One region of the Craurococcus roseus genome, then DNA from elsewhere that is predicted to be linked to it. Evidence: riboswitches for the same ligand, from Rfam matches in the RefSeq annotation. Region 1 holds a riboswitch; the other holds the start of a gene.

Region 1 (5,017 bases):
TTCGCAGCTCGCCTCCACCGCGGCGCCGAGGGCGCGGATGGCGGGCAGCAGGGGGGCGCCGGCGGGCAGCGCGGCTTCCCGGCCGGAGCGCGCGAGGACCAGGGTGAAAGGACACGCTGCCGGGTCGGGCGCGAGGGGCGGCGGAACGAAATGCTCCACGTGCGCGGCGCCGGCGGGCCAGTCGGTGGTGGCGGCTTCGAAGTCGGCGATCATGCCGGCCGGGCCGCAGCAGTAGGCGTGGCGGCCGGGCGCGGCAGGGCCGAGCAGCGAGGCGAGCGCGGGACGTGGCGCACGCGCGGTGTCGTGCAGGACGGCGCGGCCCGTTTCCACCAGCGGCGCCAGCGCGTCGGGTAGGGGCGGCGCGTCCCGGTGCAGGAGGTGCAAGCGCCAGGGCGTGCCGGCGCGCTCCGCGGCGAGCGCCATCGGCAGGAAGGGCGTGACGCCGATCCCGCCGGCGACGAAGACGTGCTCCGCGGCGTCAGGGGCGAGCGGGAGAGTGCAGCGGGGGAGGGAGACACCCAGCGCGTCGCCCACGGCCAGCGCGTCGTGGACGAAGGCGGAGCCGCCGCGGCCGGCCGTCTCGCGCTTCACGGCCACCACGTAGCGATCCGCTTGCGCCGGGTCGCCGCAGAGCGAGTAGGCGCGGACGAGGCCGCCGGGCAGGTATAGGTCTATGTGCGCGCCGGGCTTGGCCTTGGGCAGCGGCCAGCCGTCCGGGTCCGCCAGCACGAGGCGGCGGACGCCCGGCCCGGCGGGCGCCGCTTCGCGCACGACGGTCTGGACGTGCTTCAAACGGGCCGGACGGCGTCGCCCACGCGCACCGTGCCGCCCTTGAGGATGCGGCAGTTGAGGCCGGAGCGGTGGATCATGGGTTCGAAGACCGGCTTCTCCAGGATCTCCTCGATGTGCTTGCAGGGGAAGGAGAGGCGGGTCGCTTCCAGCAGGCATTCGCCCAGGTGGAAGCGGCGCCCGACGAGGTGGTTCAGCGGCACGCCGCGGGTGGTGACGTTCCGGCGGTGCTCTTCCGGCAGCATGGTGATGTTGTGGTCGCGCCGGATGCACTCCAGCGCCTCCTCCTCGAAGAGCGTGACCTGGCGGCCTTCCTCCGGCTTGTCGGAGTAGAAGCCCTGCTCCGTGCCGATCATGTAGCGGTCGCCGACGATGCCGCGGCCTTCGACCAGTTCGATTTCCTCCATGCCGCGCATGGGCAGGAAGGCGCGCGGCGCGACGTGGAGGTGGGTGACGACGCCGAGCCAGGTGGGGGTGACAGCCATGCGCCCGTTGCTCCCGGTTTGGGCAACGCGTTGCCCATTGGACAGCTAGATGCCACCCTGCCGCCCGTCCCGCAAGGGCACCGGCGGCGGCGGCCGGCGTGGCACCCGGCTTGCAACGCGGGCTGTTGCAAGCGCCGGGCCAGGGCCCGCCGCCGAGAGGAGGCACGAGATGCAGCGTCGCCGCACCATCCTCGCCACCGCCGCCGGGCTCGCCGCGGGGCCGGCCGCGCTCGCCGCGCCCGCCGTCGCCCAAACGCAGCCAGAGGTCCGCTGGCGCCTGACCAGCTCCTTCCCGCGCACGCTCGACATCACCTACGGCACCAGCGAGTACGTGTGCCGGCTGGTGTCCGAGATGACGGACGGGCGGTTCCGCATCCAGCCCTTCCCGGCGGGCGAAATCGTGCCGGCCTTGCAGGCGATGGACGCGGTCTCGGCCGGCAGCGTGGAGATGGCGCACACCGGCGGGCTGTTCTTCACCGGCAAGGACAGCGCGCTCGCCTTCTCGACCACCGTGCCCTTCATGCTGAACGTGCGCCAGCAGCACGCCTGGTTCTTCCACGGCGGCGGCAACGAGATGCTGAACGGCGTCTACCGCGGCTTCGGCATCCACGCCCTTCCCTGCGGCAACACCGGCAACCAGATGGGCGGGTGGCTGCGGAAGGAGATCAAGGGCGTCGAGGACCTTCGCGGGCTGAAGTTCCGCGTCGCGGGGCTGGCGGGCAACGTGATGGCGAAGCTCGGCGTGGTGCCGCAGCAGATCGCGCCGGGCGACATCTACCCGGCGCTGGAGCGGGGCACGATCGACGGCGTCGAGTACATCGGGCCCTACGACGACGCGAAGCTCGGCTTCAACAAGGTGGCGCGGAACTACTACTACCCCGGCTGGGGCGAGGGCGGGGCGGTGTTCCACAGCCTGGTGAACCTCCAGAAGTGGAGCGAACTGCCGCGCGCCTACCGCGCCGCGCTGGAGGGCGCTTGCACCGCCGCGGCCACCTGGATGTTGGCGCAGTACGACTGGAAGAACGTGGAGGCGCTGTACGGGCTGGTGGCGCAAGGAGTGCAACTCCGGCAGTTCCCGAACGACGTGCTGGAAGCGCTCTACCGGGCGACGCAGGAGGTGCTGGCTGAGCAGGCGGCGGCGAATCCGCGCTTCAAGGAGTTGCTGGAGAGCCAGACGGCGTTCCGCGACCGCCACTACGGCTACCACCAAGTGTTGGACTACGCGTTCGACACCATGATGCTGCGGTTGCGTCGGGCCTCCGTCGCGGCGCGCTGAGGCTTGCTGTCGGCGAGGCATAAAGATATGCTTATGTCGCGTTGGTCCCGCGCGGGCGGGTGAAAAGGGAACGCCGTGCGCGGGGCTCGCCTCGCAAGTCGGCGGCTGCCCCAGCAACTGTCGGCGGAGAGCCGCCGGCCCATCCGCCTCGTGACGAACGGGGCGGGCCACTGCGCGGCGGAGACGCCCGCGCGGGAAGGCGGGCCGGCGGCGGCGACCCGCGAGCCAGGAGACCTGCCGGCGCCGGCGACCTTCCGTGCTCCGCCGAGGGCGGGCCGCGGGCGGCGCCGCCATCCCTTCCGCCGGGCTGGGCGCACCGGTGGCGGAGACTGTATGCGATGACCATCGCCGCCAACCTCGGCTACCCGCGCATCGGGCCGCGCCGGGAACTCAAGACCGCGCTCGAAGCCTTTTGGGCCGGCAAAAGCTCCGAAGACGAACTGCTCCGCGGCGCCGCCGCGTTGCGCGCCAACGGCCGCGCCGTGCAGCAGGGCGCGGGCATCGGGCACCTGCCCTCGGGCGACTTCGCCCTCTACGACCACGTGCTGGAAACCGCTTGCGCGTTTGGCGCCGTGCCGCCGGGCTACGGCTGGGACGGCGAGGGGCCGGTCTCCCTGTCCACGCTGTTCCTGCTCGCGCGCGGCGGTCGCGGCGGGGGCTGCGGCTGCTCCGGCGGCACCGCGACGGCGCTGGAGATGACCAAGTGGTTCGACACCAACTACCACTATCTGGTGCCGCGCCTGTCCGCCGCGACGCGCTTCCGCCTGGCGCGCAACCGCTGGGCCGAGGCGGTGCGGGAAGGGCTGGCGAGCGGGTGCCGCACGCGGCCGGTGCTGCTCGGGCCGGTGTCGTTCCTGCTGCTGTCCAAGGGCGAGGACGGGACCAAGCCGCTCGACCTGCTGCCGGCGCTGCTGCCCGCCTACGCGGACGCGCTGCGCGGCATGGCGGAGGCGGGCGCGGCCTGGGTGCAGGTGGACGAGCCCTGCCTCGCCACGGATCTGCCGGCGGGCGCGGGCGACGCCTACGCCGCCGCCTTCCGCGCGCTGGCCGACGCGGCGCCCGGGCTGGACCTGCTGCTCGCCACCTACTTCGGGGGCTTGCGCGAGAACCTGCCGCTCGCCTTTTCCTTGCCGGTCTCGGGCGTGCATCTCGACCTGGTGCGCGACCCGGCGCAACTCGACGGCGCGTTGGGCCTCGCGCGGGCGGAGCAATGGCTATCCCTCGGCGTGGTGGACGGGCGCAACGTGTGGCGCACTGACCTGCACGGCGTGCTCGAGCGGTTGCAGGGCGCGGCGCGGCGGCGCGCGGACGGGTCGCGGCGGCTGATGGTGGCGCCGTCGTGCTCCTTGCTGCACGTGCCGCACAGCCTGCGGATGGAAACGGCGCTCGATCCCGCGCTGCGCCGGCGCCTCGCCTTCGCGGAGGAGAAGCTGGCGGAGGTGGCGGCGCTGGCCCGCGCCCTGGACGAGGGCGAGGCGGCCGTCGCGCCGGCGCTGGAGGCGAGCGACAGGGCCGTCGCCGAACACCGGGCCGACGCGGTGGCGCGGAACCCGGACGTGGCGGAGCGCCTCGCCGCGCTCACGCCTGAGATGGAGCGGCGGCGCAGCCCTTACGCGGGGCGCGCGGCCAAGCAGCGCGAGCGTTTGCGCCTGCCGCCCCTGCCGGTCACCACCATAGGCTCCTTCCCGCAAACGGCCGAGGTGCGCTCATTGCGCGCCCGCGCCGCGCGGGGCGAGATCGCCTCGGCCGAATACGAGGCGGGCATCGAGCGGCTGACCGCGGAGGCGGTGCGCTGGCAGGACGAGGTCGGCGTGGACGTGCCGGTCCACGGCGAGTTCGAACGCAACGACATGGTCAAGTACTTCGGCGAGCGGTTGGACGGCTACGCCTTCACCAAGCACGGCTGGGTGCAATCCTACGGCAGCCGCTGCGTGGCGCCGCCCATCATCTGGCGCGACGTGTCGCGGCCGGCGCCGATGACGGTGCGGTGGAGCGCCTTCGCGCAATCGCTCACCAAGCGCCCGATGAAGGGAATGCTCACCGGGCCGGTGACCATGCTGCAATGGTCCTTCGTGCGCGACGACCTGCCGCGCGAGGCGGTGTGCCGGCAGATCGCGCTCTCCATCCGCGACGAGGTGCTGGACCTGGAAGCGGCCGGCATCCCCGTCGTGCAGATCGACGAGCCGGCCTTCCGCGAGGGCTTGCCGCTGCGGGAGGGCGACCGCCCGGAGTACCTGCGCTGGGCGGTGGCGTGCTTCCGCCTCGCCTCGGCCGGGGTGCGGGACGAAACGCAGATCCACACCCACATGTGCTACAGCGAGTTCAACGACATCATGGACGCGGTCGCGGCCATGGACGCCGACGTGATCTCCATCGAAACCGCGCGCAGCCGGATGGAGCTGCTGGAAGCCTTCGCCGCCTTTTCCTACCCGAACGGGATCGGGCCGGGCGTGTGGGACATCCACAG
Region 2 (5,017 bases), on a different contig from region 1:
ATGGGGGGCGGCCTCGGCATCGCCATGTCGGCCGACATCCGCGTCGCCTCCGACGACAGCCAGTTCGGCATCCCGGCGGCCAAGCTCGGCATCGCCTACGGCTTCGACATGGTGCGGGCGCTGGTGGACCTCGTGGGGCCGGCGCACGCCCACATGATCCTCATGACCGGCGACCGCTTTCCCGCCGCCGAGGCGGAGCGCATCGGCTTGGTGAACCGGGTGGTGCCGGCGGCGGAGCTGGAGGGCGCCGTGGCCAAGCTCGCGGCCACCATGGCGGCCAACGCGCCGCTCTCGCTCTCCACCAACAAGCTGACGGTGAAGGCCGTGCTGCGGGACCGGGAGGACCGCGACATGGCGACCTTGCGCGACGCCATGGCGGCCTGCTTCAACAGCGCCGACTACCGCGAAGGCCGTCGCGCCTTCATGGAAAAGCGCCGGCCCGTGTTCAACGGCGCTTGATGTCACCCATATGGTGCTGGCCCCCCTCCGGGACGGCATCCTCGGGGAAATCCACTGTACCGGCGGCGGAAATCGCTTAGGATCGCCGTGCCGTACCGGGTCCGCAAAGAGACGCGGCGGCGGAGGGCTTCGCCGGGCGCCAGTGCGCCGGCACTGGGATGAAGGGTTCGATGGGCGGGAATGGACGGTAATCTGGAGGCTGCGCTGGGCGCGGCGACGCGCGGGGGCGGCCACCACCACGACGCCGGCCCGCCGATTTCGCGCATCGTCGCCGAGGTCGCGCTCCGCTGCCCCGGCGAGGAGATCACCCTGGGGGAGATGGCGGAAGCCTTCGGCGACCGCGCTTTCGGCCTCCTGATCCTGCTGCTCTGCCTCCCGTCCCTGCTGCCCTTGATGGCGTCGGTGTTCGGCCTCCCGATGCTGATCCTCGGCGTGCAGATGGGCTTGGGCCGGCGGGTGCCGAAGCTGCCGGCCTTCATCGCCCGCCGCGCCATCCGGCGCTCGGACCTTCTGCGCCTGTCCGGCGCCTCCTCCAAATGGCTTCGGCAGGTCGAGCAGTACGTGAAGCCGCGCCCCGGCTTCTTCCTGTCCCCCATCGGCGAACGCCTCTTCGGGTGGCTGACGGCCTATGTCGCGCTGATGCTGATCCTGCCGGGGCCGGGCACCAACGGCCCGCCGGCCTTCGGCAACATCATCATGGCGCTCGGCCTGGTGGAGCACGACAGCCGGACGGTGGGCATCGGCATGGCCGTGACCGTCGCGGGCTGCGCCTTCGCCACGTTCATCCTGGCGGCGATCGGCTGGATCGGCGTGAAGGCCCTGGGCTGGGTGTTCTGAGCCTGCTACACGCCCTCCATGCGCCGGTGGCCCGCAAGGGCTGAAACGGGAACGCGCGAAACCGGAGCGGCGGCCGCGACTGCGGCCGGCGCCGAGGCCAGTCCGCGGCTGCCCCCGCAACTGTAAGCGGAGAGCCCGGCCCCACGCGCCATTGCGCCGCCCCTGCCCCGGCAGTTTCGGCGCGAGAAGGCGGGGCCCCGGGCGTTCGATCCGCGAGCCAGGAGACCGGCCGGCGCAGAGACGTCTCGCGCGTGCCGGGCGGGGTGAACCGGCGCAACGGACCCATCGGCGCGGCCGCTCCAGGGACCATCCTGGAGAACGGCCGCGGCGCCGCATGCGAGGACGACGCCCGCTTGTCCCGCGCCGGGCGATTCTCCGGCGCGGGGCGTGTCGTCACCCCCGCACGGAGTTCCCGATGCGCCGCCTGTCCGCCGCCCTTTTGTGCGGCCTTTCCGCCTTGCCGTCCGCCGCCCCCGCGCAGGAAGCCGTCCCTGACACCATCGTCACCGGCACTCGCGTCCCGACCCCGCAAGAGCGGGTCCCGGCCTCCATCACGGTTCTGACCCGCCGCGAGATCGAGGAGCGCGGCTACCAAACGCTCACCGAGGCGCTGACCGCCGTTCCCGGCCTGCGCGTCGCCCAACTCGGCGGCCCGGGGCAACAGGCCAGCACCTTCCTGCGCGGCACCAACAGCCGGCACGTCCTCGTGCTGCTGGACGGGGTGCCGCTGACCGACCCCTCGGAGCCGAACGCCGCTTTCAACTTCGGCAACGAGCTGCTGTTCGACGTGGAGCGCATCGAGGTGCTGCGCGGCCCGGCTTCCGCGCTGTACGGCTCGGCGGCGCTGGGCGGCGTGGTCAACCTCGTCACCCGCCGGGCGCCGCCCGGCCGCGCCTTCGCGCCCTACGGCGAGCTGGCCGGCGGCACGCAGCGCACCCTGCGCGCGGGCGCAGGCGCGACGGGCACGGTGGGCGCTTTCGACTACCTGCTGTCCGCCCAGTCCTTCTCGACCAGGGGCTTCAACGCCATCGCGCAGCGCCTGCCGGACACCGGCGAGCGCGACGGCTTCCGCGGCGTGTTCACCACCGCGCGCCTCGGGTGGACGCCGGCGGAGGGCACGCGCATCGAGGGCTTGCTGCGCTGGCGGCAGAACAACCTCGGCCTGGACGACGTGCCGCGCGACGACCCGAACTACTCCGGGGAGGACCGGCGCTGGTACGGGCAGGTGCGCGGCGAAACGCGGCTGTTCGGCGGGGCATGGACCACGGGCCTGCGCCTCGCGGCGACGGAGGACCGGCGGCGCTACGTCAACCTGCCCGACTCGCTCAGCGCTTCCACGGCCGACGACCTGTACCGCGGCACGCGCACCACGCTCGACTGGGGCAACACGGTGCGCTTGCCGGCCGTGGGCGTTTTGACGGACGGCGCGCTCGGGTTCGGCGTCACCCACGCCTTCGAGGAAGCGCGGAGCGCCAGCGGCTCGCCCTTCTTCCGCACCACTGTGGACGCGACGCAGCGCACCACCGCCGGATACGCCACCCTGCAATACCGGCTGGGGGAGCGGCTCGACCTCACGGCCGGGCTGCGCCACGACGCCACCACCGGCTTCACGGACGAGACCACCTGGCGGTTGGGCGCGGCGTTGGCGTTGCCGGAGTTGCGTTCGCGGCTGCGCGCCTCGGGCGGCACCGGCTTCGCCGCGCCGTCGCTGTTCCAGCGCTTCGGGATCATCGGCGACTTCTTCCGCGGCAACCCGGACCTGCGGCCGGAGCGCTCCATCGGCTGGGAGGCGGGCGTCGAAACCGACCTCCCCGCCTTCGGGCGGCCGGCCTTCGCCACCACTTCCGCCACCTACTTCCGCAGCCGCATCCGCGACCTGATCAACTTCAACGCCGGCTTCGACACGCTGGAGAACGTGGACCGGGCGCGGATCCAGGGCGTCGAGCTGGGACTGACGCTCCGCCCAGCCGCGTGGTTCGAGGCGACGACGGCCTGGACCGTCACCGGCGCCTTCGACGCCGAAACTGGCCGACGCTTGCCCCGCCGGCCGGAGCACGTGGTCAGCGTCACGGCGCGGGTGCGGCCGGCGTCCAAGGTGGTGATCGCGCCGACCGTGCTCTTCACCGGCCGCAGCCCGGAAGGCGCCTTCGCCAGCTACAACGACCAGGGCGTGCCCTTCCCTTACCAGCGCAGCAACCCGCCGGGGACGGTGGTGAACCTGACCGCGACGTGGCAGGCCTTCGACCAAGCGGCGCTGTTCCTGGAAGCGCGGAATCTCGGCAACAGCCGCTTCGAGCCGGCGAACGGCTTCGCCACACCCGGCCGGAGCGTGCTGGTGGGCACGCGCTTCGCCTTGTGACCCGGCCGGTGCTACGGGCGGGCGCGGGATGACCTCCGCGCTCGCCTTCGCCGGCGCCGCCCTGGCCGAGATCGCCGGCTGCTTCGCCTTCTGGGCCTGGGCGCGGAACGGCGCCCCGGCGTGGTGGCTGCTGGCGGGCCTGGCGAGCCTCGCGCTGTTCGCGGCCCTGCTGACCTTGGCGGAAGCGGACGCGGCCGGGCGCGCCTTCGCAGCCTATGGCGGCGTGTACATCGCGGCGTCGCTGTTCTGGCTCTGGGCCGTGGAGGGCCAGGCGCCGGCCGCGACCGACCTCGCGGGCGCGGCGCTCTGCCTGCTCGGCGCCGGCGTCATCCTGGCGGGGGCGTCGTCTCGCTGACGGCCTCGGACTCGGGCACATGGACCCGCACGGCGCGGTGCAGGACGCGGAACACGACGGGCGTGCGGGTGGTGATCTCGCCGTCCGTGTTGACGGAGCGGCGGCGGCGGGTGCGGATCTCGACCTCCGACCCTTCGACGGTCAGCACCTCGTGCCAGCGCCCGTGGTCGCCGCGGCGGAGCGACGGCAGCAGGCGGAGCAGGCTCCAGACGCCCCCGACCTCCAGGCTGAACACGTCGAGCCTGCCGTCGTCGATCTCCGAGCGCTCGCCCACCGTCATGCCGCCGCCGTAGTGCCGGCCGTTGCCCACCGCGACGTGGACGGTGCGGCTGCGGACCACCGTGTCGCCGCAGCGGATCGCCGCCGAGAAGGGCCGCATCCGCGCCAGCACCCGCACCCCGGCGACGGCGTAGCCGAGCTTGCCCCAGCGGCGCTTGGCGTCGCCGGTGAGCGCCCGGGTGAGGTCCACGCCGAAGCCGAGGGACGCGACGTTGAAGAACGGCACGTCGTTGGCGAGGCCGACGTCGATCTCGCGCAGCCGCCCGGTCGCGGCGATCCGCGCCGCTTCCGCCGGGTCCTCGGGGATGCCGAGGGTGCGCGCGAGATCGTTCCCGGTGCCGAGGGGGATGATGGCGAAGGGCAGGCCCGTTTCCAGCAGCGCCGGCGCGGCGGCGTTCATGGTGCCGTCGCCGCCGGCCAGCACCACGCGGTCCACCTCGGCCGCGTGGGCGCGGATGAGGTCGGCGGTGCCGCCGGGCTTGGACAGGTCCGGGCAGAGCGGGTTGAGGCCGGCGTCGCGCAGCAGGCCCGCCACCGTGTCCGGGTCGCCGCCGCTGCGGCTGCGGGGGTTGGCCAGCAGGAGCGCGCGGCCGGCCACCCCCGCGGCCGCTTCGGCCCGTGCCGCCGCCGCTGCGTCGGTCATCAGGCGCCGCTCCCCGGCGTCCACAGCACGTCGCCGGCGCCGCCGCCGTTCAAGCGCCGCGACAGAACGAAGAGCAGGTCGGACA

The links. Region 1 has a riboswitch for cobalamin ahead of metE (5-methyltetrahydropteroyltriglutamate--homocysteine S-methyltransferase). Riboswitches for the same ligand answer to the same signal wherever they lie in the genome.
Region 2: it holds a riboswitch for cobalamin, as region 1 does, so the genes downstream of both, ABD067_RS22870 (TonB-dependent receptor plug domain-containing protein) here and metE (5-methyltetrahydropteroyltriglutamate--homocysteine S-methyltransferase) in region 1, are expected to answer to the same signal.

What each region holds. Positions count from the first base shown of each region.
Region 1 covers NZ_BAAAFZ010000005.1:4,090-9,106, reverse strand. The annotation lists gene ABD067_RS01150 (PDR/VanB family oxidoreductase) at 1-792, opposite strand, end outside; gene ABD067_RS01145 (MOSC domain-containing protein) at 789-1,274, opposite strand; gene ABD067_RS01140 (TRAP transporter substrate-binding protein) at 1,444-2,550, shown strand; cobalamin riboswitch at 2,576-2,806, shown strand; gene metE (5-methyltetrahydropteroyltriglutamate--homocysteine S-methyltransferase) at 2,889-5,017, shown strand, end outside.
Region 2 covers NZ_BAAAFZ010000084.1:883-5,899, reverse strand. The annotation lists gene ABD067_RS22880 (enoyl-CoA hydratase) at 1-459, shown strand, start outside; gene ABD067_RS22875 (exopolysaccharide biosynthesis protein) at 640-1,296, shown strand; cobalamin riboswitch at 1,304-1,544, shown strand; gene ABD067_RS22870 (TonB-dependent receptor plug domain-containing protein) at 1,712-3,655, shown strand; gene ABD067_RS22865 (YnfA family protein) at 3,684-4,010, shown strand; gene ABD067_RS22860 (lipid kinase) at 3,982-4,932, opposite strand; gene ABD067_RS22855 (cob(I)yrinic acid a,c-diamide adenosyltransferase) at 4,932-5,017, opposite strand, start outside.